3 regions of the Streptomyces sp. NPDC023723 genome follow, and region 1 is predicted to be linked to each of the others. Evidence: riboswitches for the same ligand, from Rfam matches in the RefSeq annotation. Region 1 holds a riboswitch; each other region holds the start of a gene.

Region 1 (10,129 bases):
TATGACCTACTGCTTTTCGACGCTGGAAGGGGGGTCCCCTGTGACGTCAACCCCAACGCAAAAGGCCCGTTTCACGTGAAACGGGCCTCTGGGCAGTGGGCGGTGGGCGGAGGGCGGTGGGTGCGTATGGGAGCAGGGAACAGGTGCTGGAGCAGGTGCGGGTCACAGCCCCTTGCGGTACCCCTCCGCCACCTTCAGGAAGATGTCGTTCGCCTCGTTCTCCCCCACCGTCACCCGCACCCCGTCACCCGGGAACGGCCGGACCACCACGCCGGCCCGCTCGCACGCCTCGGCGAAGTCGACCGTGCGCTCCCCCAGCCGCAGCCACACGAAGTTGGCCTGCGTCTCCGGCACCGTCCAGCCCTGGGCCCGCAACCCCTCGACCACCCGGGTGCGCTCGCACACCAGCGAACCGACCCGGCCCAGCAGCTCGTCCTCGGCACGCAGCGAGGCGATCGCCGCCTCCTGTGCGATCTGGCTCACCCCGAACGGCACCGCAGTCTTGCGCAGCGCCGCCGCCACCGGCTCATGGGCCACGGCGAACCCGACCCGGAGCCCGGCCAGCCCGTACGCCTTGGAGAAGGTCCGCAGCACACAGACATTGGGCCGCTCGCGGTACAGCTCGACGCCGTCCGGCACCCGGGGGTCACGGATGAACTCGCGGTACGCCTCGTCCAGCACCACCAGCACATCGCCGGGCACCCGGTCCAGGAACCGTTCCAGCTCCTCGCGCCCGACCACCGTGCCGGTCGGGTTGTTCGGGTTGCAGACGAAGATCAGCCGGGTCCGGTCGGTGATCGCGTCGGCCATCGCGTCCAGGTCGTGCACGTCACCCTCGGTCAGCGGCACCTGGACCGCCGTGGCGCCGCTGATCCGCGTGATGATCGGGTACGCCTCGAAGGACCGCCAGGCGTAGATGACCTCGTCCCCGGGGCCCGCCGTCGCCTGGACCAGCTGCTGGGCCACACCCACCGAACCGGTGCCGGTGGCCAGGTGGGAGACCGGGACACCGAACCGCTCGGACAACTCCGCCATCAGCCCCGTACAGGCCATGTCGGGGTAGCGGTTGAAGGCACCGGCCGTCGCCATGACGGTCTCCATCACGCCCGGCAGCGGCGGGTACGGGTTCTCGTTGGAGGACAACTTGTAGGCCACCGGCCCGTCCGCCGCCGCGGGCTTGCCCGGCTTGTAGGTGGGGATCCCCTCCAGCTCGGCGCGCAGCTTCGGGCTCGTCTCGCTCACCGCAGTCCTCCTCGTGACCACCACCGGCATCGAATACTTCTCACCTTATGAGGATTCGGCTCCGGTGCGTACGGTCGAGGACGGGCTGCTCGGTCACACCAAGGCCGGACCGAGAGCGGACCGAGAGCGGACCGAGGCCGGACATGGATAGAACCGCGGCCGGACCGAGGGCGAGCCGGAAGCGGACCGAGTCGCACCGACATCAGGGGCATCGGCACCCGAAGGCGTACGTTCCGGGGGCGCGCCCTACATATATCTACGCGCCGGTGGCTTGCGCCGTGGCGCGCGTCCCCCGTAGTGGTGAGTTGAGACCTCTTCGCAACATCGCACTCTTGGCAGGCCCGCACGCGCCGACACACCACGTCCGGGGGTCAGATCACCTAACTGACATGCTTTCCAAGGAAGTTGACCCCATCCCGCCATGCAGAAACGTGCCTGTCAACGCGCGCATATGCGTCCGCCCTACCCCACTGCATGAGCCCTACTATCGGCTCGCCATGACAGCAGCAGGGAAGCACCAGGTGAGCCGCGCGGAAACCTCACGTCGAGGCAGCCGGCCGGGCCGGGCGGGCATCAGAGACGTAGCCGCCGCCGCCGGAGTCTCCATCACAACCGTCTCCGACGCCCTCAACGGCAAGGGCAGGCTCCCGGACGCCACCCGACGCCATGTCCGTGAGGTCGCCGACCGGCTGGGCTACCGGCCGTCGGCCGCCGCCCGCACCCTCCGTACCGGCAAGTCGGGACTGATCGGCCTGACGGTGACGACGTACGGGAATGAACCTTTCACCTTCACCGAGTTCGCCTACTTCGCCGAGATGGCGCGGGCCGCCACGTCGGCCGCGCTCGCGCGCGGCTACGCGCTGGTCATCCTCCCCGCGACCTCCCGCCACGACGTGTGGTCCAACGTCGCCCTGGACGGCACGGTCGTCATCGACCCCTCCGACCAGGACCCGGTCGTCAGCGAACTGGTCCGCCAGGGCCTGCCGGTCGTCTCCGACGGCCGCCCGGCCGGCGCGCTCCCGGTCACCGCCTGGGTGGACAACGACCACGAGGCGGCCGTCCTCGGCATCCTCGACCACCTCGCCGACGCCGGCGCCCGCCGCATCGGCCTGCTCACCGGCACCACCACCGACACCTACACCCACCTGTCGACCACCGCGTACCTGCGCTGGTGCGAGCGGGTCGGCCAGGACCCGGTCTACGAGGCCTACCCGGCGCACGACCCGTGCGCGGGCGCCGTCGCCGCCGACCGGCTGCTGGCCCGTCCGGACCGGCCGGACGCCGTCTACGGCCTCTTCGACCCCAACGGCACCGACCTGCTCGCCGCGGCCCGCCGCTACGGGCTGCGCGTCCCCGACGACCTGCTGCTGGTCTGCTGCAGCGAGTCCACTGTGTACGCCGCCACCGAGCCGCCCATCACCACCCTGTCGCTCAAGCCGCGCCGCATCGGCACGGCCGTGGTGCAGCTGCTCATCGACGCCATCGAGAGCGTCGAGTCGAACCAGCCGGTCGAGCAGGTGATACCGACCGAACTGATTGTGCGGACCTCCTCCCAGCGCCGGCCGCCGCGCACGACGGTCAGCCCGCCGCGCTCTCCCGAGGGCCAGTAGGAACCGTCTCCTCGACAGCGGGACAGGCCCAGCAGGACCCGTCCGCTTGGCGGCGGAACGGACGGGGAAGGACGGTCAAGAGGTGACCGTGAGGTGACTGAGGGGCGGGCGAAGAGCGGGCCAATCGGGGCGAAAACCGCGTCCTGACGGGGACCTGTTCCGATTCACCACCCCTGGGTCATCACACAGCGCGATCCGCATTCCTATGATGGGCCCACGACACCGCGGGCCGCTGCGACCAGGCAGTCCGAAGCGGTGCAGCAGCGGCGCGATGGTGGAGGGGTCGATGACTCAGGGGGCCGGTCAGGGACCCGAGGTGGAGCGGACGGCGACGTTGCGCGACTTCCGAGTGCCCGCGTACGTCCACGAGACCGGTCCGTACGGCCAGGGCGCGCACCCCGGTGACGTCGCCCCGGCGCCCGAACAGGCCCCGCCGCAGGGGTACCCCCCCACCGAGCGCGACCTGCCCGTCGTCGACGGACAGGACACCGCGCCGACCGCGCAGGTGGCCGTCGAGCCCGTACCGGCCCCGGTGGGACAGCCCGCCACGGGGCCCGGGCCGCTGTACGTCGTGGGCGACGTGCACGGCTATCTCGACGAGCTGGTGGCCGCGCTCCAGGAGCAGGACCTGATCGACGCCGACGGCCAGTGGTGCGCCGGCACCGCCCGCCTGTGGTTCCTCGGCGACTTCACCGACCGCGGCCCGGACGGCATCGGTGTCATCGACCTGGTGATGCGGCTGTCCGCCGAGGCCGCCGCGGCCGGCGGCTACTGCAAGGCGCTGATGGGCAACCACGAGCTGCTGCTGCTCGGCGCAAAGCGGTTCGGCGACACACCCGTCAACTCGGGCGCGGGCACCGCCACCTTCCAGGCGGCCTGGCTGCTCAACGGCGGCCAGAAGACCGACATGGACCGCCTCCAGGACCACCACCTTCAGTGGATGGCCCGCCTGGACGCCGTGGAGGAGGTCGACGGCCACCTCCTCGTGCACTCCGACACCACCGCCTACCTCGACTACGGCGGTTCCATCGAAGAGGTCAACGACACCATCCACGAGGCGCTCACCCGCAATGACGCGGACGAGGTGTGGGACCTGTTCCGCAAGTTCACCAAGCGCTTCTCCTTCCGCGACGAGGGCGGCGCCGACGCCGTGCGCTCGCTGCTCGGCACATACGGCGGCACCCGCATCGTGCACGGGCACAGCCCCATCCCGTATCTGCTCGGTGAGGTCGGCTCCGAGGACGGCGAGGACAACTCCGGTCCGACGGTCGAAGGACCGCATGTCTACGCCGAGGGACTCGCCATCGCGATGGACGGCGGCGTGACCATGGCCGGAAAACTGCTGGTCCAGCAACTGCCGATGACCGACTGAGGGCTTCCCGGGCGGTCCGGGCCCACTTGGCGGATGTCCGGGCCGGCACCCAATTTCTGGAAACCCCCTGTCACCCCGCGCCGTCACCGCTCTACCATCGGCTTATCCGTAGCAGGCTCCCCTCCGTTTCTGCCCGACGGCTCGTTGGCATGCGAGCCCCAAGCCCTACGGAGCATCGGGGGATGCACATGAACAGCGTTCCGCAGCACCTGTTGAGCGAGGACCGCCAAGAGTACGAGCGGGTTCTCAACGAGGCGCTGCGCTCCGCACCACACCGCCCGGAACTGGCCGCTGTGGGACAGCGGCTCAACTCGGAACAACTGCGCACCATGGCGCTCAGCGCCACCGCCCTGATCACCGCGGCGGCGGCGACCGAGTACCAGCACTATGTGAAGGTCCGCGAGGAACTGCGCCAGCCGGCGTCGTCCGCCTCGCCGTCGTCCGCCCGCGAACCGGGTGCCACCGAGTCCGGTACGCACTCGATGGGGCTCGCCGCCACCATGGGTGAGGTCGTCGAGACCGCGGGTGCGGGCGCGGGCGCCGTCATCACGGTCCTGGCCCCCGTCCTCACCGGTACGGCCGCCGCGATCTTCCTGCTCGTCGGGTACATCCTGAAGATGATCGACCCGGAGCAGGCGTTCGCCCGGACCATGCTCACCGCCGGGTGGGTGTTCGGCGCCCTGACCGCGATCACGATCCTGGTCGCCGCTGTCGGTCTGCTGACCACCGCGCTGCGCAACCGTCCCTCGGCCGAGGCCGCGGCGTACGGCGAACGCGACGGGGAGGTGACACGGGCCAGGGAAGCCTGGCGCGAAGCCCTGCTGGAACAGGGCATCGTGCCGTTCCTGCGGGACGCCCTGGCCGATCCGGCGGCGGCGTCGGCGCCGGGCGGTACGGGGCCGTCCGCACCGGCCGGCCGGATGCCGCAGCTCGGCTATGGCCGCCCCGGCTTCTCCAGCCCCGACGAAGGATCCACCGCCGGTCCACGCCCGAGCTACTCGAGCCCGGACTACTCCAGCCCGGACTTCGGCGGCCCGGAGCACCGGCCCGAGTGACCACCGGTGTGCGCTCCCCGGCGGGCGGGTCCCGCCCAGGGGGAGCGCACGTCGGTGGCGCACCGGGACCGGAGGACTTCCCTCTCCCGCCACTCACCGGACCGGTCGGCCGGGTTGGCCGGCGGGTCGACCGGGGCACCCCGGGTCAGCCGGGGCACCCCGGGTCAGCCCGGGTCGGCCGGATCGGTCGAGTCGGCCGAGTCAGCCGGTCGGTCGAGTCAGCCGGGCCAGCCGGGTCAGTCCGCGATCGGCAGATAGACGCGGTTGCCCGCCTCCGCGAACTCCTTCGACTTCTGCGCCATGCCCGCCTCGATCTCCCCCTTGCCGCCACCGTGCTCGCGGCGGATGTCCTGGGAGATCTTCATCGAGCAGAACTTCGGCCCGCACATCGAGCAGAAGTGCGCCGTCTTGGCAGGCTCGGCCGGCAGCGTCTCGTCGTGGAACTCCCGTGCCGTGTCCGGGTCGAGGGCGAGGTTGAACTGGTCCTCCCACCGGAACTCGAACCGGGCATCGGACAGCGCGTCGTCCCACTCCTGCGCGCCCGGGTGTCCCTTGGCGAGGTCGGCGGCGTGCGCGGCGATCTTGTAGGTGATGACCCCGGTCTTCACGTCGTCCCGGTTGGGCAGGCCCAGGTGCTCCTTGGGCGTGACGTAGCAGAGCATCGCCGTGCCCCACCAGGCGATCATCGCGGCACCGATGCCGGAGGTGATGTGGTCGTAGGCCGGCGCGACGTCGGTGGTCAGCGGGCCGAGCGTATAGAACGGAGCTTCATCGCAGATCTCCTGCTGAAGGTCGATGTTCTCCTTGATCTTGTGCATCGGGACATGTCCCGGGCCTTCGATCATGGTCTGTACGTTGAAACGCTTGGCGATCGTGTTGAGTTCCCCGAGCGTGCGCAACTCCGCGAACTGCGCCTCGTCGTTGGCGTCCGCGATCGACCCCGGCCGAAGACCGTCGCCGAGCGAGTACGTGACGTCGTAGGCGGCGAGGATCTCGCACAGCTCCTCGAAGTGCTCGTACAGGAACGACTCCTTGTGGTGCGCCAGGCACCAGGCCGCCATGATCGAGCCGCCGCGCGAGACGATGCCGGTCTTCCGGTTGGCGGTCAGCGGCACGTACGGCAGGCGTACGCCCGCGTGGACCGTCATGTAGTCCACGCCCTGCTCGGCCTGTTCGATCACCGTGTCCTTGTAGACCTCCCAGGTCAGCTCCTCCGCCCGGCCGTCGACCTTCTCCAGTGCCTGGTAGAGCGGGACCGTGCCGATGGGCACGGGGGAGTTGCGCAGCACCCACTCGCGGGTGGTGTGGATGTTGCGGCCGGTGGACAGGTCCATGACCGTGTCGGCGCCCCAGCGGGTCGCCCAGGTCATCTTCTCGACCTCCTCCTCGATGGAGGACGTGACCGCCGAGTTGCCGATATTGGCGTTGACCTTCACCAGGAACCGCTTGCCGATGATCATCGGCTCGATCTCCGGGTGGTTGACGTTGGCCGGAAGGACCGCCCGGCCCGCCGCGATCTCCTCGCGTACGACCTCCGGCGCGACGTTCTCCCGGACGGCCACGTACTCCATCTCCGGGGTGATCTCGCCGCGGCGCGCGTACGCGAGCTGTGTCACCGCCTGTTGGCCGCGGGCGCGCCGGGGCTGGCGGGGGCGACCGGGGAAGACCGCGTCCAGGTTGCGCAGACCGCCGCGCGGCGAGGTGTGCTTGACGCCGTCGTCCTCGGGGCGGACGGGGCGGCCCGGGTACTCCTCAGTGTCACCGCGGGCGATGATCCAGTTCTCGCGCAGCGGGGGCAGCCCCCGGCGCACATCGGTGTCGACGAGCGGGTCGGTGTACGGGCCCGAGGTGTCGTACAGGGTGACCGACTGCCCGTTGGTGAGGTGCACCTGACGGACCGGCACCCGCAGGCCGGGGCGCGAACCCTCGACATACGCCTTGTGCCAGCCGATGGACTTCCCGGCCTCGTTCTGAACGGAGGCAGGCGTGCGTGCGTCCCTGATGGTCATGAGACCTACTCCCTACGCCGGCATTACCCGGTAACAGGTTCGGCGGTCGACGCAGCGGTATCCGTCTGCCGACGCTTCGTGGGGAACATCACCCAACTTCGGTGATGTTTCCCGTGAAACATCGCTGGGACGGAGGTCAGCGCCCTCTCAGCCCGGTGCTCCGAGCTCCCGCGTGTACAAAAGGTGCCTCCACGCTAGCGTCAATTCGGGCGCGGTGACCAGAGGGCCCCCTTCGTTCTTGCGATGATCGGGCCGTGACCACGACGCAGCGTCCTTCTTTTCCGCCGCCCGAACCACGCCGCGGACCGGGCCCGGGCGGCGGCGACGGCAGCGGCTCCTGGGGCGAAGACGGCTCCGCCGCCGAGGACCGCGGGCATGGCCGGGCGCCCGCCCCGGGGCCGCAACAGGGGTACGGACACGGCGGGGCGGGGCGGGGGCCGGGGCTGGGCGACGGGCGGGGTCCCGTACCCGGGGGCGAAGGACACGGCCTCAGACTCGGCCACGGCGGCGGTCATGGCAGTCAGGGCGGTCAGGGTCCAGGGGGCGGTGTTCACGGTCCAGCGGGCGGTGGTCACGGATCAGGGGACGGTCACGGCCCTGGAGGCAGCAATCAAGGTCCAGGAGACAGTCACGGCCCTGGAGGCAGCAATCAAGGTCCGGGGGACGGTCACGGCCCGGGTGACGGCGGGCACGGCCCCGTCGGCGGACACGGTCACTCGCACAGTCACGGCCCGGCCGCCCCCGTCTCCCGCCACCTGCGCAAGGTCATCGCCGCGGTCCTGGTTCCCTTCGCCGCGGCCGTGGTGGTGGGGCTCGCCCTGCTGTGGCCGGGCGGCGCGCCGGCCCACGAACGCACCGGGGTGGGCTTCGACCGGCAGACGCAGCAGGCCACGGTCACCAAGGTGACGTCGATGAGCTGCCAGGACGTCAACGGCTCCAACGTCCCCGCCACCGGCGACACGTCCACCGCGGAGGGCTCCTCGGCGCAGCAGCAGGAGAGCGGCACCTGCAAGAAGGCGACGATCCGGGTCGACACGGGCAAGGACAAGGGCCGTACGTTCACCGAGATCGTGCAGCCGGACCAGTCCCGGCAGCTGAGCCAAGGCCAGAAGGTGGTGGTCTCCTACGAGCCCTCCGCGCCGAAGGACCTCCAGTACTCGGTCTCCGACATCAACCGCAGCCTCCCGATGGCGCTGCTGGCCGGGATCTTCGCGCTCGCCGTCGTGGTCGTCGGGCGGCTGCGGGGTGTGATGGCGCTGGTCGCGCTGGCGATCAGCTTCCTGGTGCTGAACTTCTTCATCCTGCCCGCGATCCTCCAGGGTTCGAACCCGCTGCTCGTGGCGGTGATCGGGTCGAGCGCCATCATGCTGATCGCCCTGTATCTGTGCCACGGTCTTTCGGCCCGCACCTCCGTGGCGGTGCTCGGCACGCTGGTCTCGCTGGTGCTGATCGGCGTCCTCGGTTCGCTCTTCATCGGCTGGGCCGCGCTGACCGGGGACACGGACGACAACACGGGTCTGATCCACGGTCTGTACCCGTCGATCGACATGAGCGGTCTGCTGCTGGCGGGGGTCATCATCGGTTCGCTCGGTGTGCTGGACGATGTGACGGTGACGCAGACCTCGGTGGTCTGGGAGCTGCACGAGGCCAATCCGGCGCTGGGTCGGCGGGGCCTTTACCGCGCGGGCATCCGGATCGGCCGGGACCACATCGCGTCCGTGGTCAACACACTCGTCCTCGCCTACGCGGGCGCCGCGCTGCCGTTGCTGCTGCTGTTCTCGATCGCGCAGAGCAGCGTCGGCTCGGTGGCCAACAGCGAGCTGGTCGCGGAGGAGATCGTGCGCACCCTGGTCGGTTCCATCGGCCTGGTGGCTTCGGTGCCGGTGACCACCGCGCTCGCGGCGCTCGTCGTCGCCGCCGACCGGCCCGGCCCCGGCGCCGCCCCGGCGGGGACTCCCGCCCCGGCCGCCCCGGCCGCGGCTCGCGGGGGCCGGGGGCGCCGCCGCAAGCGGTGACGGGGGCGCCGGGCCCGGCCGCCGGCCGCGGCGCCCGGACCGGCTTGCAGGATCGTTCCGGCACGGTGGACGGCATCCGGCGAAGCGTTACGCCACCGCCTCAGGACTGCCGGAACGCTTCAGCCCGCGCTCTGTTCCTCGGCCAGGATGCGGTCCAGCGCCTCGTCGAGGTGTGCGTCGAAGTCGGCGAGCACCCCCTCCTGGCCCAGCGGCACCAGTTTGTCGGTGCGGTCGAGGAAGGCCACCAGCGGTGCCGCCGAGGACCGGAACAACGCCTGGTCGGCGCCGACCTGAAGGCGGATCAGCACTTCGGCCAGCGGCTCGGGATCGACGGGAGAGATGCGCACATCGCCGTCGCCGCAGGGCCGGCCGACCCCGTCGATCAGCAGCTCGCGTCCGAAGGCCCAGGTCACCGGGGCGTCACCGGGCAGGTGGAAGGTCAGTCGCACGGCGTAGGGATCACTGGTCTCGTAGCGCAGCTCCACCGGGATACGGAAGGAGAGCTCCTCGGACACGAGAAAGCTCATCATGACCTCTGCCTGTACGGACTCGCGCATCACATACCCCGTCATTCGCCGTCGACTGGCCGGGAATCAACCTCTAACACTGATGGCATCTTGCTGAACGTACACACCAGATCACAAGGAGTTAGTTTTCACATACTGATAGAGCGCGAGAGCGACCCCAGCAGTCGCCCCACCTCGCTCTGCAACTCCCGCATCGCGGGCAGCAGCCGGTCGGCCTGGTGCACGGGCAGCGAAATGGCCACGGTCGCCACCGCGCTGCCGACGGTGAGCGGGATCGCCCCGGACACCGTGCCCAGCGC
Region 2 (10,129 bases), on a different contig from region 1:
CGCGAGAAGGCCAAGCTGGAGAAGACCCTCGGCGGTATCCGCGAGATGTCCAAGGTGCCCAGCGCCGTCTGGATCGTGGACACCAAGAAGGAGCACATCGCGGTCGGTGAGGCCCGGAAGCTCAACATTCCGGTCGTCGCCATCCTCGACACCAACTGCGACCCCGACGAGGTCGACTACAAGATCCCCGGCAACGACGACGCGATCCGCTCCGTCACGCTGCTCACCCGGGTGATCGCCGACGCGGTCGCCGAGGGCCTCATCTCCCGCTCCGGTGTCGCCACCGAGGGCAAGGGCGACAAGGCCGCGGGCGAGCCGCTGGCCGCGTGGGAGCGCGACCTGCTCGAGGGCGAGAAGAAGGCCGAGGAGGCGCCCGCCGCCGACGCCGAGAAGCCGGCCGAGGCCGCTGCCGAGGCTCCGGCCGAAGAGGCGCCCGCCGCCGAGGAGGCCCCGGCCGCCGAGGCCCCCGCGGCCGAGGCCACCGAGGCTCCGGCCACCGAGGCCCCCGCCGCGGACGCCGAGCAGGCCTGACCCCTCACACCCTTCGGGTTCTGAACGGCGGGGGCCCACGAAGCCCCCGCCGTTCCGCCCGTAGATCTTCAGACTTCGAGAGAGATTCCTGAATCATGGCGAACTACACCGCCGCCGACGTCAAGAAGCTCCGTGAGCTCACGGGCGCCGGCATGATGGACTGCAAGAAGGCGCTGGACGAGGCCGAGGGCAGCGTCGACAAGGCCGTCGAGGCGCTCCGCATCAAGGGCCAGAAGGGCGTCGCCAAGCGCGAGGGCCGCTCCGCCGAGAACGGCGCGGTCGTCTCGATCATCGCCGACGACAACTCCTCCGGTGTCCTCGTCGAGCTGAAGTGCGAGACGGACTTCGTCGCCAAGGGTGACAAGTTCCAGGCCGTCGCCACCGCGATCGCCGAGCACGTCGCCAAGACCTCCCCGGCCGACCTGGAGGCGCTGCTCGCCTCCGAGATCGAGGCCGGCAAGACCGTCCAGGCGTACGTCGACGAGGCCAACGCCAACCTCGGCGAGAAGATCGTCCTGGACCGCTTCGCGCAGTTCACCGACGGCTACGTCACCGCCTACATGCACCGCACGATGCCCGACCTGCCCCCGCAGATCGGTGTCCTCGTCGAGCTGGACAAGCCCAACGCCGAGATCGCCAAGGGTGTCGCCCAGCACATCGCCGCGTTCGCGCCGAAGTACCTCTCCAAGGACGACGTGCCGGCCGAGGTCGTCGAGTCCGAGCGGCGCATCGCCGAGGAGACCACCCGCGCCGAGGGCAAGCCCGAGGCCGCCCTGCCGAAGATCGTCGAGGGTCGCCTCAACGGTTTCTTCAAGGACGCCACGCTGCTCGGCCAGCCGTACGCGCTGGACAACAAGAAGTCGGTCCAGAAGGTCCTGGACGAGGCCGGTGTCAGCCTGAAGCGCTTCTCGCGCATCAAGGTCGGCATCTGAGTCCGCACCGCGACGGACGCCCGGCCCCGGTAGGGTCGGCAGCAGTCGTCCGCGCACCCGCGTGTGGCGGACGACCGCAGATCTGACGAGGAGGCCATTGCCGCGCAGGGATGAACCCACCCCCCGGCAATGGCCTCCTTCGTATGTGTGACCCACGTAAAAGAGGCGAGATCTCCATGACCACCACCAAGGCCGAGAAGAGCGATGACGGCAAAGTGAGCGGCCGGTTTCTGCTGAAGCTGTCCGGAGAGGCGTTCTCCGGCGGCGGGGGCCTGGGCGTCGACCCCGACGTGGTGCACGCCATCGCGCGCGAGATCGCGGCCGTCGTCCGGGACGGCGCGCAGATCGCGATCGTCATCGGCGGCGGGAACTTCTTCCGCGGCGCCGAACTCCAGGTGCGCGGCATGGACCGCGCCCGCTCCGACTACATGGGCATGCTCGGCACCGTGATGAACTGCCTCGCCCTCCAGGACTTCCTGGAGAAGGAGGGCGTCGACTGCCGGGTGCAGACCGCCATCACCATGGGCCAGGTCGCCGAGCCCTACATCCCGCTGCGCGCCGTGCGGCACCTGGAGAAGGGCCGCGTGGTCATCTTCGGCGCCGGCATGGGCATGCCGTACTTCTCCACCGACACCACCGCCGCCCAGCGCGCCCTGGAGATCGACGCCGAGGCGCTGCTCATGGGCAAGAACGGGGTGGACGGGGTCTACGACTCCGACCCGAAGACCAACCCGGACGCGGTCAAGTTCGACGCCCTCGGCTACGGCGAGGTCATCACCCGGGACCTGAAGGTCGCCGACGCCACGGCGGTCACGCTCTGCCGTGACAACAAGCTCCCGATCGTCGTCTTCGAACTCCTGAAGGCCGGCAATATCGCCCGGGCCGTCAAGGGTGAGAAGATCGGCACGCTCGTGGGCGACGGGTCCGACCGCAACTGACCCCCGGGCCGGGGGATGGACAATGTCCTGCCGGTCGGGAACCGTGCAGGAAGAAGACGCGACGCAGCCGGCCGCCGCCCCTACGAGGAACCGCAGCCGGGCCTACTCAAGACACGCAGGAGCAAGTGGTGATCGAAGAGAGCCTCCTCGAAGCCGAGGAGAAGATGGAGAAGGCCGTCGTGGTCGCCAAGGAGGACTTCGCCGCGATCCGCACCGGGCGGGCGCACCCGGCGATGTTCAACAAGATCGTGGCCGACTACTACGGCGCGCCGACGCCGATCAACCAGCTGGCCTCGTTCTCCGTGCCCGAGCCGCGGATGGCCGTGGTCACGCCGTTCGACAAGACCGCCCTGCGCAACATCGAGCAGGCGATCCGCGACTCCGACCTGGGCGTCAACCCGAGCAACGACGGCAACATCATCCGCGTGGTGTTCCCGGAGCTGACCGAGGAGCGCCGCCGCGAGTACATCAAGGTGGCCAAGGCCAAGGGCGAGGACGCCAAGGTCTCCATCCGCTCGGTGCGCCGCAAGGCCAAGGACGCCATCGACAAGCTGGTCAAGGACGGCGAGGTCGGCGAGGACGAGGGCCGCCGCGCGGAGAAGGAGCTCGACGACACCACCGCGAAGTACGTCGCGCAGGTGGACGAACTCCTCAAGCACAAGGAAGCGGAGCTGCTCGAGGTCTGATGAACGACTCTTCCTGGGGGGCGCCGCCACAAGCCGGGTACTGGGGGCCGTCCGAGCAGGGACCTGTCCAGGGGGCTGCCCCGGCGGGTCCCGCCTACGATGCGCTGTACGCGCAGCAGACTCGCCCCATGCCCATCGTGCCCGACGACGTACCCGACTTCGGCGCAGACCAGGATGACGACCGGGGGGCCGGCCGGCAGGGCGGTCCCTCGTTCCGCGACCCGACCGCGCCGACCGCGCCGCAGAATCCGGAGCCCATGCCTGCCGCCCCGCAGCCGGCGCCCCCGCCGCAGAAGAAGAGCGCGGGGCGCGACCTGGGTGCGGCCATAGGGGTCGGGGTCGGGCTCGGCGCGGTGATCGTCGCGTCGCTGTTCTTCGTCAAGGCCGTCTTCGTGGGCGTCATCGTCGTCGCCGTCGTGGTCGGGCTGTGGGAGCTGACCAAGCGGCTGGACGAGCGCAAGGGCATCCACGCGCCGCTCGTGCCGCTCGCGGTCGGCGGCGCGGCGATGGTGATCGCCGGGTATGTGCGGGGCGCCGACGGCGCGTGGATCGCCATGGCGCTCACCGCGCTCGCCGTCCTTCTGTGGCGGATGACGCGGCCGCCGCAGGACTATCTGCGGGACGTCACGGCGGGTGTCTTCGCGGCGTTCTACGTGCCGTTCCTGGCCACGTTCGTCGCCATGATGCTCGCGGCCGACGACGGCCCGTGGCGGGTGCTGGTCTTCCTGATACTGACCGTCGTCAGCGACACCGGCGCCTACGCGGTCGGCTGGCGTTTCGGCCGGACCAAGCTCGCGCCGCGCATCAGCCCCGGCAAGACCCGCGAGGGCCTGGTCGGCGCGGTGACCTTCGCGATGGCGGCGGGCGCGCTGTGCACGCACTTCCTGATCGACGGCGGCGCCTGGTGGCAGGGCCTGCTCCTCGGCCTGGCCGTCGCGGTCAGCGCCACCCTGGGCGACCTCGGCGAGTCGATGATCAAGCGCGACCTCGGCATCAAGGACATGGGCACGCTGCTGCCGGGCCACGGCGGCATCATGGACCGGCTGGACTCCTTGCTGCCGACGGCTCCCGTGGCCTGGCTGCTGTTGGTGATCTTCGTCGGCTCGGGCTGACCTGCGGTTCGCGCACCGAGGGGCCCGTTGTCCACAGGGTGGCGGGCTCCTCTTCGTACGTCTGCGACACTGGACGGGCTATGCCTGCACCCGGAGAACTCACTTTCGTCGCCCCGCGCGGAGCCAAGAAGCCGCCGCGGCATCTCGCCGACCTCACGCCCGCCGAGCGCAAGGAGGCGGTCGCCGCGGCCGGTGAGAAGGCGTTCCGCGCCAAGCAGCTCTCGCAGCACTACTTCGCGCGGTACGCGCACGAACCGGAGCAGTGGACCGACATCCCGGCCGGTTCGCGGGAGAAGCTCCGCGAGGCGCTGCTGCCCGAGCTGATGACCGTCGTACGGCATCTGTCGACGGACGAGGGGACCACCCGCAAGACGCTGTGGCGGCTGTTCGACGGCACGCTCGTCGAGTCGGTGCTCATGCGCTACCCGGACCGGGTGACCATGTGCATCAGCTCGCAGGCGGGCTGCGGCATGAACTGCCCGTTCTGCGCCACCGGACAGGCCGGTCTTGACCGGAACCTGTCGACCGCCGAGATCGTGCACCAGATCGTGGACGGCATGCGGGCGCTCAGGGACGGAGAGGTTCCGGGAGGGCCGGCGCGGCTGAGCAACATCGTCTTCATGGGGATGGGCGAGCCGCTCGCCAACTACAACCGGGTGGTGGGCGCCATCCGGCGGCTGACCGACCCCGAGCCCGACGGTGTGGGCCTGTCGCAGCGGGGCATCACCGTGTCGACGGTCGGTCTGGTGCCGGCCATCCACCGCTTCTCCGACGAGGGCTTCAAGTGCCGGCTCGCCATCTCGCTGCACGCCCCCGACGACGAGCTGCGCGACACCCTGGTGCCGGTGAACACCCGGTGGAAGGTGCGCGAGGTGCTGGACGCCGGGTTCGAGTACTCCGCGCGGTCCGGACGCCGGCTGTCCATCGAGTACGCGCTGATCCGGGACATCAACGACCAGGCCTGGCGCGGTGACCGGCTCGGCCGGCTGCTCAAGGGCAAGCCGGTACACGTCAACCTCATCCCGCTGAACCCGACCCCGGGCTCGAAGTGGACCGCCTCGCGGCCCGCGGACGAGAAGGCGTTCGTCGAGGCCATCGCGGCGCACGGGGTGCCGGTGACGGTCCGGGACACGCGCGGGCAGGAGATCGACGGGGCGTGTGGCCAGCTCGCCGCCGGCGAGCGGTAACCTGACCGACGTAAGAACACATCTTAATATTCCGACAGGGGAGCGCCACAGCGCTGAGAGTGCGGCACCGGCCGCAGACCCTCCGAACCTGGCCCAGGTCATTCTGGGTAGGGAGATCGGTCATCACTCGAGCTGTTGCGCCCTGCCCGGGATCCGCGAGGAACCCGGGCAGGGCCGCGTCTTCTCCTGGACGTCCCAGGAGGAATCAGTGAGCATCACCAAGAAGAGCGTGGCCGCGGCGGCCGTCGGGCTGGGCCTGGTCGCGCTGTCCGCGTGCGGGTCGTCGGCCGGCGACGAGGCGGGCGGGGACAGCAAGACCGTGACGCTCGTCAGCCATGACTCGTGGGCCGCGTCGAAGAGCGTCATCGCCGCGTTCGAGAAGGAGTCCGGGTACCAGGTCAAGGTCCTGGAGGACGGCGACGCCGGGCAGGCCGTCAACAAGGCGATCCTGACCAAGGACAACCCGCAGGGCGACGTCTTCTTCGGCGTCGACAACACGCTGCTCTCCCGCGCCCTCGACAACGGGCTGTTCCAGCCGTACGAGGCGAACGGCCTGGACCGGGTCGACGAGCAGTACCAGCTGGACGCCGGCCGGCACCGGGTCACGCCGGTCGACTACGGCGACATCTGCGTCAACTACGACAAGGCGTACTTCAGCGAGCACGGGATCGATCCGCCGGCCTCCTTCGCCGACCTGGTCAAGCCCGCGTACAAGGACCTGCTCGTCACCGAGAACGCCGGTACGTCGTCGCCGGGGCTCGGGTTCCTGCTCGGGACCGCCGCCGCGTACGGGGACGACGGCTGGGCGGCGTACTGGAAGAAGCTCCGGGCCAACGGCGTCAAGGTGGTCGACGGGTGGGAGCAGGCGTACAACGAGGAGTTCTCCGGGTCGGCCGGTGGGAAGAAGGCCGGCGGGGACCGGCCGCTGGTCGTGTCCTACGCCTCCTCGCCGCCGGTCGAGGTGGTCTACGCCGACCCGCAGCCCAAGACCGCGCCCACCGGCGTCGCGACCGGCACCTGCTTCCGGCAGACCGAGTTCGCGGGGCTGCTGAGCAACGCGAAGAACCCCGAGGGCGGCAAGGCGTTCCTCGACTTCCTGCTCAGCGAGAAGTTCCAGGAGGACATGCCGCTCAACATGTTCGTCAACCCGGTTGTCGGTGACGCGAAGCTGCCCGCTGTCTACACGGACAACATGCCGGACGTCACCGACCCCGAGACCATGGCACCGGCGAAGATCGCCGCCAACCGGGACGACTGGGTCAAGTCGTGGACCTCGCTCGTACTGCAGTGAGGGCCGCGCGCCGGGGGAGCGCCGCGCGGCTCGGGCTGATGGCCATGCCGGTGGCGTTCTTCGCCGTCTTCTTCGCCTGGCCGGTGGCCGCGATCGTGGCGCGCGGGCTGAAGGACGACGGCGGCTGGCACCTCGGCCGGATCGCCGAGGTGGTCGCCGCCTCGGACGTCCGGCACGTGCTGTGGTTCACCACCTGGCAGGCGCTGGCCTCCACCGCGCTCACCCTGCTGGTCGCGCTGCCGGGCGCGTACGTCTTCGCCCGGCTGGACTTCCCCGGCAAGCAGGCGCTGCGGGCCGTGGTCACGGTGCCGTTCGTGCTGCCGACCGTCGTGGTCGGTACGGCGTTCCTGGCGCTGGTCGGGCGCGGCGGGCTGCTCGACGACCTGTGGGGCGTCCGGCTGGACACCACCGTGTGGGCGATCCTGCTGGCGCATGTCTTCTTCAACTACGCCGTCGTGATCCGTACCGTCGGCGGGCTGTGGGCGCAGCTCGACCCGCGGCAGGAGGAGGCCGCCCGGATGCTCGGGGCGTCACCGTTCGCCGCCTGGCGGCGGGTCACGCTGCCGGCGCTGGCGCCCGCCGTGGCCGCCGCCGCGCTGATGGTGTTCCTGTTCACCTTCACCTCCTTCGGTGTCGTGCAGATCCTCGGCGGGCCCGCCTTCGCCACCCTGGAGGTGGAGATCTACCGGCAGACCTCGCAGCTGTTCGACCTGTCCACGGCGGCCGTGCTGACCCTGGTCCAGTTCGGCGCGGTCGCCGCGATCCTCGCCGTGCACGCCTGGACGGTACGGCGGCGGGAGACGGCGCTGCGGCTGGTGGACGCCTCGACGACCGCGCGCCGGCCGCGCGGGGCCGGGCAGTGGGGGCTGCTGGCCGGGGTGCTGGCCACCGTCGCCGTACTGGTCCTGCTGCCGCTGGCGGTGCTGGTGCGGCGGTCGCTCGACGGCGGCTTCGGCTACTACCGGGCGCTCACCCACGAGGACGGCGGCACCTTCCTCGTGCCGCCGATCGACGCCATCGGCAACTCGCTCGAGTACGCCGTCGCCGCCACCGCGATCGCCATGGTGATCGGCGGGCTCGCGGCCACCGCGCTGACCCGGCGGGACGCGGGCCGTCTGGTCCGCGGCTTCGACGCGCTGCTGATGCTGCCGCTCGGGGTGTCGGCGGTGACGGTCGGGTTCGGGTTCCTGATCGCGCTGGACGAACCGCCACTGGACCTGCGCTCCTCGTGGCTCCTGGTCCCGCTGGCACAGGCGCTGGTCGGGGTGCCGTTCGTGGTGCGGACCATGCTGCCGGTGCTGCGGGCGGTGGACGGGCGGCTGCGGGAGGCGGCGGCGGTGCTCGGGGCGTCGCCCTGGCGGGTGTGGCGGGAGGTGGACCTGCCGATGGTGCGGCGGGCGCTGCTGGTCGCGGCCGGGTTCGCGTTCGCGGTGTCGCTCGGGGAGTTCGGCGCGACGGTGTTCATCGCGCGGCCCGACAGTCCGACGCTGCCGGTGGCCGTGGCCCGGCTGCTGGGCCGCCCCGGCGACCTGAACTACGGCCAGGCGATGGCCCTTTCGACGATTCTGATGCTGGTGTGCGCGGTGGCCCTGCTGGTGCTGGAGCGGCTGCGGACCGACCGGAGCGGGGAGTTCTGAGCATGCTGAGCCTGCGCGAGGTGACCGTCCGCTTCGGCGGGCGGGCCGTACTGGACGCCGTCGACCTGGAGGTGGCCGAGCACGAGGTGGTGTGTGTGCTCGGGCCCAGCGGCAGCGGCAAGTCGACGCTGCTGCGGGTGGTCGCCGGGCTCCAGGTGCCGGCCGCCGGGCGGGTGCTGCTCGACGGGCGGGACCAGAGCGGCGTACCCGCGCACCGGCGCGAGGTCGGCCTGATGTTCCAGGACCACCAGTTGTTCCCGCAGCGGGACGTGGCCGGGAACGTCGCCTTCGGACCCCGGATGCGGGGTGCCGCGCGCGCCGAACAGCAGGAGCGGGTCGCGGAGCTGCTGGCGCTGGTCGGGCTGCCGGACGCCGGGCGGCGGTCGGTGGCCGCGCTGTCCGGCGGTGAGCAGCAGCGTGTCGCGCTGGCCCGGGCGCTGGCGGCCCGGCCCCGGCTGCTGATGCTGGACGAGCCGCTCGGCCAGCTCGACCGCTCGCTGCGGGAGCGGCTGGTGGTGGAACTGCGGGAGCTGTTCGGCCGGTTGGGCACCACGGTGCTGGCGGTGACGCACGACCAGGGTGAGGCGTTCGCGCTGGCCGACCGGGTGGTGGTGATGCGGGACGGGCGGATCGCCCAGCAGGGCACGCCGCTTCAGGTGTGGCAGCGGCCCGCCGACGCGTTCGTCGCCCGGTTCCTCGGCTTCGACAACGTCGTCGGGGCGACCGTCGCCGGGACGGCCGCCGACACCCCCTGGGGCAAGGTGCCGGTGCCCGAGGGCAGCGCGCAGGGCGGCCGGCCGGTACTGGTCCGCCCGGCCGGTGTCCGGCTGGTCGCCGCCGACGCGGGGCTGCCCTGTACGGTCACCGCCCGCACCTTCAAGGGCACCCATGTCGCCGTGCGCCTCCAGCCGGAGGGGGACGCGGAGACGCCCCGGCTGGAGGCGGCCTGCGCGCTGCGGGCCGCGCCCGAGGTCGGGCAGCGGGTCGGGGTCGAGTTCGACGTGGCGGAGATCATCGTGCTCGGGTGACCGTCCGCTCGCGGCCGGACACGGCGAAGTCCGGCTGACATGACGGTGGCCCGTCCCCCGCAGCAGGTGCGGGGGACGGGCCACCACCAGGAAATGACGTGACGTCAGCTCTCGGCCTTCGCGCCACGGCGGCGCATGCCGAAGAACACCGCGCCACCGCCGACCACGACCAGGGCGGCCGCGATCCCGGCGATCATGCCGGTGTTGGAGTCGGCGCCGGTCTCGGCGAGGTTCGAGTCACCGGCCGCGGGCGACGGCGCGTTGCTCGCGGTGTCCGCCGCCGGAACGGTGGACTCGCTCTCCGAGGCCGCCGGCGTCGACGGAGCCGGGGTCTCGGACTCCTCCTCGGCCGGGGTCGAGGACGAGTCGGACGGCGTCGGAGTCGGGGACTCCTCCTCCTCGCCGCCGCCGCAGGCGGTGGCCGGCGTGACGAGGCTCGGCTTGATGTCCTCGTCGACGTACGGCGCGGCCTTGACGTGGACGCGGTACTCCGCGCTCGGCTTCCAGTCCTCGGCGAAGGTGATGGTCTCGCCGTTCTTGGAGCCCTTCACCTCCTGCTCGCCGACCTTCTCCTCGCCGCCGTCGGTCTGGCGGAAGACGGTGACGATCGCCTTGACACCGGCGGAGTCCACATCGGTGACGGTGATGACGCCCTTGGTGCCGTCGCACGTGGCGGCGGCGCTGAACTCGCCGATGTTGCAGGCGAGCGCGTTGCCGGCGGCGCCGACGGCCAGGGCGACCGCGGCGGTCGCCACACCGAGGGCACGAACGCTACGGCGGGACGCCG
Region 3 (10,129 bases), on a different contig from region 1:
ACGTGGAAGAGCCGCTGGTAGTTCGGCAGTCCGTCCAGGAGCAGGATGCGGTCGGTCAGGATCTCCGCGTGCCGCATCTCGTCGAAGGACTCGTGACGCGTGTACTTGGCGAGCTTGGTCCAGCCCTTGTGATCCTGCAGTTTCGAGTGCAGGAAGTACTGGTTGATCGCGGTCAGCTCGGCGGTCAGCTGCTCGTTGAGGAATTCGATGACCTCGGGGTCGCCCTGCATCGCAGAGGCTCCTTCCACACGGGAACTGGCAGGTTGCGCCGCATGATTGCACTGGTTTCGAAGATCGTCCAGTAAGTCTTCACTTAGTAAGTAAGTCCTGGCTTAGTCCATTTCATTGGCTATTGCTCGGCTTTAAGGCTGACTTTAAATGGGCCCGTTCCTGGACAACGGCCTCGGTCTGTCAGGATGGAGTCATGGGTCAGCCGGTGGGAGACGAGTCGGGGGAACTGCCGCCGGGGCAGCGGCTCCAGCGCGGCTGGCCGGTCACCCACTACGGGCCGGTCCCCAAGTTCCGGCCCGAGCGCTGGGAGTTCCGGGTCTTCGGCGCCACCGCCGACGGCGAGAAGCACTGCTGGAACCACGAGGAGTTCACCGCGCTGCCGTACATCACCGTGATGGGCGATCTGCACTGTGTGACGAAGTTCAGCATGCTCGGCGCCGAGTGGGGCGGCATCCCGGCCCGCACCGTCCTCGGCATCGCCCCGCCCGCCCCCGCCGTCACCCATGTGATGGTCTGGGCGGAGTACGGCTACAGCGCCAATGTCCGGCTGGCCGACTTCGCCGACGAGCGCACCCTCTTCGCCACCCACAAGGACGGCGAACTGCTCACCGCCGAGCACGGCTTCCCGCTCCGGCTGATCGTCCCGCACCTGTACGCCTGGAAGGGCCCCAAATGGGTCCGCGGCATCGAGTACATGACCGCGGACCGGCGCGGCTTCTGGGAGGAACGCGGCTACCACAACCTCGGCGACCCGTGGCGCGAGCAGCGCTACTCCTACCAGGAGGAAGCGGGCGACGGCCCCGAGCTTTAGGGGGCTCAGCCGTCCCGGAGCTTCTTCAGCCGCTCCACGTCCGCCGCGTGGCCCTCCTTGCCGCCAGGGGTCTCGATGATCAGCGGGACGCCCGCCGTCGCCGGGTGGGTCATCAGCTCCCGGAACGGGTCCTCACCGATGTGACCGGCGCCGATGTTGGCGTGCCGGTCCTTGTGGGCGCCCACCACGTCCTTGGAGTCGTTGGCGTGGATCAGCTTCAGCCGGCCCGCGCCGACGGTGTCCACCAGCAGATCGAGGGTCTGGTGCGTGCCGGCCGGTCCGGCCAGGTCGTGCCCGGCGGCGAAGATGTGGCAGGTGTCCAGGCAGACGCCCAGCTTCGGATGGGCGTCCAGCGCCTCGAAGTACGGCCCGAAGTCCCAGGTCCGGGCGCACAGCGAGGCACCCTGGCCGGCCGTCGACTCCAGCAGCAGACACGGGTCGTCGTCGTGGGTCAGCTCGTCCAGCAGCGGCAGCAGCCGCTCCCGTACCTGGGCGAGGGCCACCGCCCGGTCCCGGCCGCCGGTCGCGCTGCCGGTGTGCACCACCACGCCGAGCGCGCCGATCTCCCGGCCCCGGCGCAGCGAGTGCCGCAGCGACTCCACCGACTTCGCCGCGGTCGCCTCGGTGTGCGAACCGAAGTTGATCAGGTACGGGGCGTGCACATAGGCGGGGACCGACTCCGCCGCGCAGGCCGCGCGGAACGCCGCGTCCTGCTTGGGGTTGCCGGCCGGGGTGGCCCAGCCGCGCGGATTGGCGACGAAGACCTGGACGGCCTCCGCCTTCAGGTCACGGGCGTAGGGCAGGCCCACGGAGTGCAGGCCGCCGGCGACCGGGACGTGGGCGCCGACGGGGTTGCGGCGGGCGGGCGAGGGCGAGGGCTGGGGGGAAGGTGTTGTGCTCATGTCCCGGTCCAGGATGCCAGGTGTCGGGGGTGGGGTGTCAGGGCCGGGTCAGGGGCCGGTTGTCACGGACCGCGCGTCAGCGAATCGTGAGGGTGATCTTGGAACCCTTCGGGGCGGTGTCGCCGCCCGCCACGGACTGGCTCTTGACCGTGTCGCCGAACAGACCGAGCAGCCCGCGGTCCTCCTCGACCTCGAAGCCGGCCTCCTCCAGCTGCTGCCGGGCGTCGTCGACGTCGGCCCCGACCACGTCCGGGACCTCGATCCGCTCCGGGCCCTTGGAGACCGTCAGCGTCACCGTGGCGCCCTCGGCGACCTGCTCGCCGTCGCCCGGCGACTGCCGCGCGACCTCGCCCGCCGCGTAGTCGTCGGAGGTCACCTTCGCCGCCGCGACCGTCACCTTCAGGCCCGCCTCGGTCAGCTCGGCGCGCGCGTCCTCGAGGTCGTCGCCGGTGACGTCCGGGACGTCGACCGCGCGGCCCTTGCTGACGGTGAGCGCGACCGCCGAACCGGCGCGCACCGTGGTGCCCGGCTCCGGCTCGGTGGAGATCACGAAGCCCTTGGGGACGTCGTCGCTGAACGCGCGGGTGACCATGCCGGGCTCCAGCCCGTCCTGCTTCAGCACCGACCTGGCCCGGTCCAGCCGGTAGCCCGCCACATCGGCCAGCTTCACCGTCCGGGGGCCGTCGGAGACGGTGAACGACACCGAGTCGTTGTTCCGGATCCGGGTGCCCGCCGTCGGGTCGGTGCTGATCACCGCGCCGCGCTCCACCGTGTCGCTGTACGCGTGCTTGACGTCGCCGACGTCCAGACCGGCCTGCTCCAGCCGGTCCTCGGCCTGCGCCTCGGTCTTCTCCAGCAGCGGCGGGACCTCGGTGAACTGGCCCGAGTTGATGTACCAGACGCCCGCGCCGACGCCGAGCGCCAGCAGCACGGCGACGACGACCGCGAGCGGGCCGCGGCGCAGACCCGGGCCGCGCCGCGGCGGGGGCGGCGGGGTGTCCAGCCGGCTGGTGCGGTCGTAGCCGTCCGCGAGCGGTGCCTCCTCCTCGTTCACCGGCAGCGGACGGATCATGGTCAGCGCGCGCGGGATGACGCTCGTACGGTCGTCGGCGTTGTCATGGCCGCCGGGTCCGTCGGCCAGCGCCTGCGGCGGTACGGCGTCCAGCTGGCCGGCGGTGAGCGTCCCGCGCGCCTCGCGGGCCAGCGCGAGCAGCGCCACCGCGTCGTGCGGACGGATCTCCGGGCGCCGCGCGGTCGCCGTCGCCACCAGCTCGTCCAGCTCGAACGCCAGGTCCGGCACGGCGGCCGACGGCGGCGGCACGTCCTCGTTGAGATGCTGGTAGAGCACCTGGGCGGGGGAGTCGCCCCGGTGCGGCTTGGCGCCGGTCAGCATCTCGTACAGGACCACCCCGCAGGCGTAGACGTCCACGCGCGGGTCGGCGGTGCCGTGCTCGATCTGCTCGGGCGCCAGGTAGGAGACGGTGCCCAGCACCGCGCCGGTGGTGCTGGTGACCGTGTTCACGGCCCGGACCAGGCCGAAGTCGGCGACCTTGACCCGGCCGTCGTCCCCGATCAGCACGTTCTCCGGCTTCATGTCGCGGTGCACGAACCCGGCGCGGTGCGCGGCGCCGAGCGCGGCCAGCACCGGCTCCAGGATGTCCAGGGCCGCGCGCGGCTGGAGCGCCCCGCGCTCGCGCAGCACGTCGCGCAGGGTGCAGCCGGAGACGTACTCCATCGCCAGGTAGACGTAGACCCCGTCGGTGCCCTGGTCGAAGACCTGCACCACGTTGGGGTGGGCCAGCCGGGCGACCGACTTGGCCTCCCGGATGAACCGCTCCACGAAGGTGCCGTCGGCCGCGAGCGCCGGGTGCATCACCTTCAGCGCGAGCACACGGTCCAGGCGGGTGTCCACGGCCCGGTAGACCGTGGCCATCCCGCCGACCGCGATCCGCGCGTCGACGCGGTACCGGCCGTCGAGCAGCTGCCCGACCAGAGGGTCCTGAAGGGTCGTGTCCACGCAGGTGAGTGTACGAGCCGTCGCTGACAGTCGGCTGTGGACGGCCGCGGCCGGGACGCTACTGCGACGCGGCTGTGACGCGGGCCACCGGGCGCGGCCGGCTCAGAAGGCCGGCCGCTCCGGGTCGAGCGCCGCCATGCCGTCCACCGGGGAGGAGGCCGCGGCGAAGTGGCGGCGCGGGATCCGGCCCGCGAGCCGGGCCAGCCGGCCGCCCTCCACCGCGTGCCGCATCGCCTCCGCCATCAGCACCGGCTCCTGCGCCCGGGTCACCGCCGAGGCGAGCATCACGCCCGCGCAGCCCAGCTCCATCGCCAGCGCCGCGTCCGACGCCGTACCGGCCCCGGCGTCCAGGATCACCGGTACGCGCGCGTGCTCGACGATCAGCTGGAAGTTGTGCGGGTTGCGGATGCCGAGCCCGGACCCGATCGGCGAGCCCAGCGGCATGACCGCCGCGCAGCCGACGTCCTCCAGCTTCCGCGCCAGCACCGGGTCGTCGTTGGTGTACGGCAGCACCGTGAAACCGTCGTCGACCAGCGTCTCGGCCGCGTCCAGCAGCTCGACCGGGTCCGGCAGCAGGGTGCGTTCGTCGGCGATGACCTCCAGTTTGACCAGGTCGGTGCCGAGGGCCTCGCGCGCCAGGCGGGCGGTCAGGACCGCCTCCCCGGCGGTGAAGCAGCCCGCCGTGTTGGGCAGCACCCGGATGCCGAGCCGCTCAAGGACCGACAGCACGGAGCCGTGCACGGACGGGTCCACCCGCCGCATGGCGACCGTGGTCAGCTCGGTCCCGGACGCCACCAGGGACCGCTCCAGCACGTCCAGGCTGGGCGCCCCGCCGGTGCCCATGATCAGCCGGGACGCGAAGGACGTACCGCCGAGGACGAAGGGATCGTCGGCCATCTGGGTCAGCCTCCTTGGACGGCGGTGAGGACTTCGACGCGGTCGCCGTCGGACAGCGCGGTGGCCGCCCACCGCGCGCGCGGGACGACGGTCTCGTTGAGGGCGGCGGCCACCCCGGACGGCGCCCGGGTGAGGGTTTGGACGAGGGCGTCCAGCGCCGTGCCGGGGGCCACCTGGCGCGGCTCCCCGTTGACCGAGATGCGCAGGCTCATACGGGCTGCTCCATGGGGACGGGGGCGGCGGCGAACCGCCCGGGGGCGAAGGGGCGGGCCTCCTCGGGCAGCTCGCCGGTGGTCAGCACGTGCGCCATGACGTCGCCGGTGACCGGGGTGAGCAGCACACCGTTGCGGAAGTGCCCGGTGGCCAGCAGCAGGCCGGCCAGGGCGGTCGGGCCGAGCAGCGGCGCGTTGTCCGGGGAGCCGGGACGCAGGCCCGCGAGGGTCTCCGTCAGCGGCAGCTCGGTGATGCCCGGGACCAGCTCGTGGGCGTCGCGCAGCAGCTCGTAGACGCCGCCCGCGGTGACCGTGGTGTCCCAGCCCAGCTCCTCGCTGGTGGCGCCGACGACGAGTTCGCCGTCGGCGCGGGGCACCAGGTAGAGCGGGTTGCCGCGCACCACCGCGCGGACGGTGCGGTTCAGCAGCGGCGGCCGCCCGGGGAGCATGGCCAGCCGCAGCACCTGGCCCTTCACGGGCCGGACCGGCGGCAGGGCACCCGCCGGGACGCCCTTCAGCCGGCCGCTGAGGCTGCCGGCGGCCAGCACCACCCGCCCGGCCGCGAGCGTGGCGCCCCCGGTCGTCACGACGCCCGTCGCGCGCTCCCGGCCGACGGTGAGCCGCTCGGCCGTACTCCGGTGGAAGACCACGCCCGCCCGCTCGCAGGCGGCCAGCAGCGCCGCCGCCAGCCGCCGGGGGTCGATCTGATGGTCGCCGTCCACCCGCAGCCCGCCGCGCACGCCCGGCGCGAGCATCGGCTCCAGCCGCCGGCAGTCACGCCCCGACAGCCACTCGGCCGCCAGGCCCGACCGCTGCTGGAAGGCGTGCAGCTCCCGCAGGTGCGCCCGGTCGTCGGCGTCGAGCGCGACGGCCAGCGTGCCGCACCGCCGGTAGCCCAGGTCGTGCCCGGTGGCGTCGGTCAGTTCGGCGGCGAACTCCGGATAGCGGCGGGCCGACGCCAGGTTCAGCGCCAGCAGGGTCTGCTCGCCGTAGTGCAGCTCGGTGACGGCGGCCAGCATCCCGGCCGCCACCCGCGCGGCGCCGCCGCCCGGCGCCGAGTCCACCACCGCCGTGGCCAGCCCGCTCTGCGCGGCCCGCCACGCGGTGACCAGCCCGATGATCCCGCCCCCGACGACCAGCACGTCGGACGTGTCTGACATGGCTGACATGGGCGTCCAGCCCCTCCCTTCGCCGGCATGACCCGGATCAGGTTCGTACGGTCGGAGGCCGCCAGCCTCCCTCTCAGCCCGGTGCGTCCGGGCTCCCGCGAGTGCCTTACGTTGGCCACCCTAACTGCTCGGTATCAGCCTCTGTAAGGGAGCGTCCCGCCCGTGGTCCGTTCGCTCGACGGTCTCGTGTTCGCCCCGGTCGCCGACCAGGCACCCGGCCAGGTCGGCACCCGCACCCGCTTCACCTACCACGAGGAGGACGGCGCCGTCTGGGCCGAGTACGCCGGCGGCGACGTGGTCCGCGGCCACCTGGTGGGCACCCGCGCGGGGGACCGGCTCGACTTCCGGTACGTACAGCTGCGGACCGACGGCAGCACCGCCTGCGGACACTGCGTGTCGAGCGCCGTCGCCCTGCCGGACGGGCGGGTGCGGCTGACGGAGACCTGGCGGTGGGAGTCGCGGCCCGGCGGCGGCACCAGCGTGGTGGAACAGGTCACCGACTGTGCAGCAGCTCACTGAACGTGCCCCCTGACCAACACCGCGTCAGCTGACTAAGGTGATCAGGTGAGCGAGCAGACGCAGCAGCGGGGCGGCCCGGCGCGGCGCGTGGTCGTCGTGGGCGCGGGCATGGCCGGCGTGCAGACGGCGGTCGCCCTGCGCGAACAGGGCTTCACCGGCACCGTGACCCTGATCGGCGCCGAACCGCACCAGCCGTACGACCGCCCCCCGCTGTCCAAGGCCGTGCTCCTGGGCACCGCCGAGGGCTCCGCCTTCGACATCGACTTCGAGGCGCTCGGCATCGAACTGCGGCTCGGCCTGACGGCCGTGGGCGTCCGCCCCGGCGAACACCTGCTGGACACCTCCGCGGGGCCCGTGCCGTACGACGCCCTGGTCCTGGCGACCGGCGCCGAGCCGCTCCGGCTGCCCGGCGCCGACGGGGTCCCCGGCGTCCACCTGCTGCGCACCCTGGACGACGCCGAACGGCTGCGCCCGGTGCTGCACCGGCAGCACGACGTGGTGGTGGTCGGCGCGGGCTGGATCGGCGCCGAGTTCGCCACCGCCGCGCGGGAGGCCGGCTGCGCGGTGACCGTCGTGGAGGCCGCCGACCGGCCGCTCGCCGGGGCGCTGCCCGCCGAGGTCGCCGCCCCCATGGCCGACTGGTACGCCGACGCCGGCGCCGTACTGCGCACCCACGCGCGCGTGCGGCACGTCGAGCCCGGCGCGGTGCTCCTGGACGACGGCACCCGGGTGCCCGCCGGCGCGGTCGTCGTCGGCATCGGCGCCCGGCCCGCCACCGCCTGGCTGGCCGGTTCCGGAATCGCCCTCGGCCCGTACGGCGAGGTCCTGGCCGACGACCGCCTGCGCGCCCGCGCACCGGACGTGCACGCGGTCGGCGACTGCGTGTCCTTCCCCTCCGGCCGCTACGGCGAGCGGCTGCTCGTGCACCACTGGGACAACGCCCTCCAGGGCCCGCGCACGGTGGCCGCGGACATCATCGGCGCCGTCGCCGGGGAGCCCGCGGCGGTCTACGACCCGGTGCCGTACTTCTGGTCCGAGCAGTTCGGCCGCTTCGTCCAGTACGCCGGACACCACCCGGCCGGCGACACCACCCTGTGGCGCGGCGACCCGGCCGGACCCGCCTGGACCGTGTGCTGGCTGCGCGAGAACCGGCTCGTGGCCCTGCTGGCGGTGGGCCGGCCCAGGGACCTGGCCCAGGGCCGCCGCCTGATCGAGTCGGGCACGGCGATGAACCCGCGCCTGCTCACCGACCCCGCCAGGCCACTGAAGTCGGCGACGGCCTGACCGCACCGGGAAGGGCCGGCGTGAGGGTGTCCGCCCGCACCGGCCGGCGCACCGGACCCGCACCGGCCGCCGCGGGCATCCGTACCCCGACAGCCCAGGTCACCGGGCCCCCGCTTCCGCCTGTCAGTGGCAGATGGCAGGCTTGAGGGGTGACCGAGATTGACGCAAAGATCGATGCTCTCGTCCCTGCCTGGCTCACCCTGCCCGACATCGCGGAGATGTTCGACATCGAGGTGACCCGGGTCCGGCAGCTGGTCAAGGACGGCCAGCTCATCGCCGTACGCCGCGGTGAGAACCGCGCGCTGCACGTCCCCGCGGCCTTCATCGACGACGACAAGGTCGTCAAGGGCCTGTCCGGGACGCTGACGCTGCTGCGGGACGACGGCTTCACGGACGAGGAGATGCTGGAGTGGCTCTTCACGCCGGACGACAGCCTGCCCGGCACGCCGGCCCAGGCGCTGAGTGAGAACCGCGGCACGGAGGTGAAGCGCCGCGCCCAGGCGCTGGCGGTCTGACCGACCCGCCCGGCGCGCGGGCCGGCCGAACACCGGCCCGCCCGCCGGGCCCCGCTCCGCAAACAGCCACCGACACGGGGGACGCACCACGCATGACCGCCACCACCGCCACCGCCGCCGACCCGGCGACCACCCGGGCCCGCCTGGCCACCGCCCGCCTCTACCTCTGCACGGACGCCCGCAAGCGCCAGGGCGACCTCCCGCAGTTCCTGGACGCGGTACTGGCCGGCGGCGTCGACATCGTGCAGCTGCGCGACAAGGGCATGGAGGCGGCGGAGGAACTGGAGCACCTCGCCGTGTTCGCGGAGGCCTGCGCCCGGCACGGCAAGCTCCTCGCGGTCAACGACCGCGCCGACGTCGCCCACGCCGCCCGCGCCGACGTCCTGCACCTCGGACAGGGCGACCTGCCCGTCCCCGCCGCCCGCGCCGTCCTCGGCGCCGACGTCCTCATCGGCCGCTCCACCCACGCCGAGGCCGAGGCCACCGCCGCCGCCAAGCAGGACGGCGTGGACTACTTCTGCACCGGCCCCTGCTGGCCCACCCCCACCAAGCCCGGCCGCCACGCCCCCGGCCTCGGCCTGGTCCGGCACACCGCCGCGCTGCGCACCGACCGCCCCTGGTTCGCCATCGGCGGCATCGACCTCGGCAACCTGGACCAGGTCCTCGACGCGGGCGCCCGCCGGGCCGTCGTGGTCCGCGCGCTCACCGAGGCCGACGACCCGGGCGCGGCGGCGGCCGAGTTCGCCGAGCGGCTCAGGAGTGCCGGGGATGTGCCGGAGATGTCCAAGGGATGGACAAGTAGCTGACAATACGGACAATTCGCCAACTTCGGTTGGGTGACCGACGCCCCCTGGTTAACCTGCCGGTATGGCCCTCGGAACGGCATCCACCAGGACTGATCACGCGCGCACCGTTCGCGACATGCTCGCGACCGGGAAGACGACGTATTCGTTCGAGTTCTGGGCGCCCAAGACGGAGAAGGGCGAGCGCAACCTCTGGAACGCGCTGCGCCGGGTCGAGGCGGTGGCCCCCAGCTTCGTCTCCGTGACCTACGGCGCGGGCGGCTCCACCCGGGCCGGCACGGTACGGGCGACCGAGCGGATCGCCTCCGACACCACGCTCACCCCCGTCGCCCACCTCACCGCGGTCAACCACTCCGTCGCGGAACTGCGCAACATCATCGGGCAGTACGCCGACGCCGGCATCCGCAACATCCTCGCCGTCCGCGGCGACCCGCCCGGCGACCCGATGGGCGACTGGGTGCCGCACCCCCAGGGCCTGACCTACGCCGCCGAACTCGTCGAACTCATCAAGGAGTCGGGCGACTTCTGCGTGGGCGTGGCCGCCTTCCCGGAGATGCACCCGCGCTCCGCCGACCAGGACGAGGACGTCCGGCGCTTCGTCGACAAATGCCGGGCCGGCGCCGACTACGCCATCACGCAAATGTTCTTCGACCCCGAGGCGTACCTGAGGTTGCGGGACCAGGTCGTCGCGGCGGGCTGCGAGACCCCCGTCATCCCCGAGGTCATGCCGGTGACCAGTGTGAAGATGCTGGAGAGGCTGCCGCAGCTC

Evidence for each region. Region 1 has a riboswitch for thiamine pyrophosphate ahead of thiC (phosphomethylpyrimidine synthase ThiC). Riboswitches for the same ligand answer to the same signal wherever they lie in the genome.
Region 2: another riboswitch for thiamine pyrophosphate. It lies ahead of AB0G32_RS16825 (thiamine ABC transporter substrate-binding protein); the one in region 1 lies ahead of thiC (phosphomethylpyrimidine synthase ThiC).
Region 3: another riboswitch for thiamine pyrophosphate. It lies ahead of thiO (glycine oxidase ThiO); the one in region 1 lies ahead of thiC (phosphomethylpyrimidine synthase ThiC).

Annotation. Positions count from the first base shown of each region.
Region 1 covers NZ_JBFAAP010000003.1:280,142-290,270, reverse strand. Annotated here, with positions in the region: gene hisC (histidinol-phosphate transaminase) at 163-1,242, opposite strand; gene AB0G32_RS06350 (LacI family DNA-binding transcriptional regulator) at 1,740-2,852, shown strand; gene AB0G32_RS06345 (metallophosphoesterase) at 3,139-4,224, shown strand; gene AB0G32_RS06340 (hypothetical protein) at 4,407-5,279, shown strand; gene thiC (phosphomethylpyrimidine synthase ThiC) at 5,516-7,288, opposite strand; TPP riboswitch at 7,281-7,470, opposite strand; gene AB0G32_RS06330 (YibE/F family protein) at 7,543-9,303, shown strand; gene AB0G32_RS06325 (SsgA family sporulation/cell division regulator) at 9,423-9,860, opposite strand; gene AB0G32_RS06320 (helix-turn-helix domain-containing protein) at 9,959-10,129, opposite strand, start outside.
Region 2 covers NZ_JBFAAP010000013.1:30,621-40,749, forward strand. Annotated here, with positions in the region: gene rpsB (30S ribosomal protein S2) at 1-531, shown strand, start outside; gene tsf (translation elongation factor Ts) at 627-1,463, shown strand; gene pyrH (UMP kinase) at 1,640-2,401, shown strand; gene frr (ribosome recycling factor) at 2,530-3,087, shown strand; gene AB0G32_RS16815 (phosphatidate cytidylyltransferase) at 3,087-4,199, shown strand; gene rlmN (23S rRNA (adenine(2503)-C(2))-methyltransferase RlmN) at 4,280-5,386, shown strand; TPP riboswitch at 5,413-5,518, shown strand; gene AB0G32_RS16825 (thiamine ABC transporter substrate-binding protein) at 5,595-6,677, shown strand; gene AB0G32_RS16830 (iron ABC transporter permease) at 6,716-8,314, shown strand; gene AB0G32_RS16835 (ABC transporter ATP-binding protein) at 8,317-9,342, shown strand; gene AB0G32_RS16840 (LAETG motif-containing sortase-dependent surface protein) at 9,447-10,129, opposite strand, start outside.
Region 3 covers NZ_JBFAAP010000061.1:14,509-24,637, forward strand. Annotated here, with positions in the region: gene bfr (bacterioferritin) at 1-230, opposite strand, end outside; gene AB0G32_RS35120 (sulfite oxidase-like oxidoreductase) at 425-1,042, shown strand; gene AB0G32_RS35125 (deoxyribonuclease IV) at 1,048-1,944, opposite strand; gene pknB (Stk1 family PASTA domain-containing Ser/Thr kinase) at 2,021-3,961, opposite strand; gene AB0G32_RS35135 (thiazole synthase) at 4,064-4,858, opposite strand; gene thiS (sulfur carrier protein ThiS) at 4,864-5,064, opposite strand; gene thiO (glycine oxidase ThiO) at 5,067-6,239, opposite strand; TPP riboswitch at 6,237-6,348, opposite strand; gene AB0G32_RS35150 (hypothetical protein) at 6,402-6,758, shown strand; gene AB0G32_RS35155 (FAD-dependent oxidoreductase) at 6,804-8,042, shown strand; gene AB0G32_RS35160 (Rv2175c family DNA-binding protein) at 8,192-8,557, shown strand; gene thiE (thiamine phosphate synthase) at 8,650-9,363, shown strand; gene metF (methylenetetrahydrofolate reductase [NAD(P)H]) at 9,425-10,129, shown strand, end outside.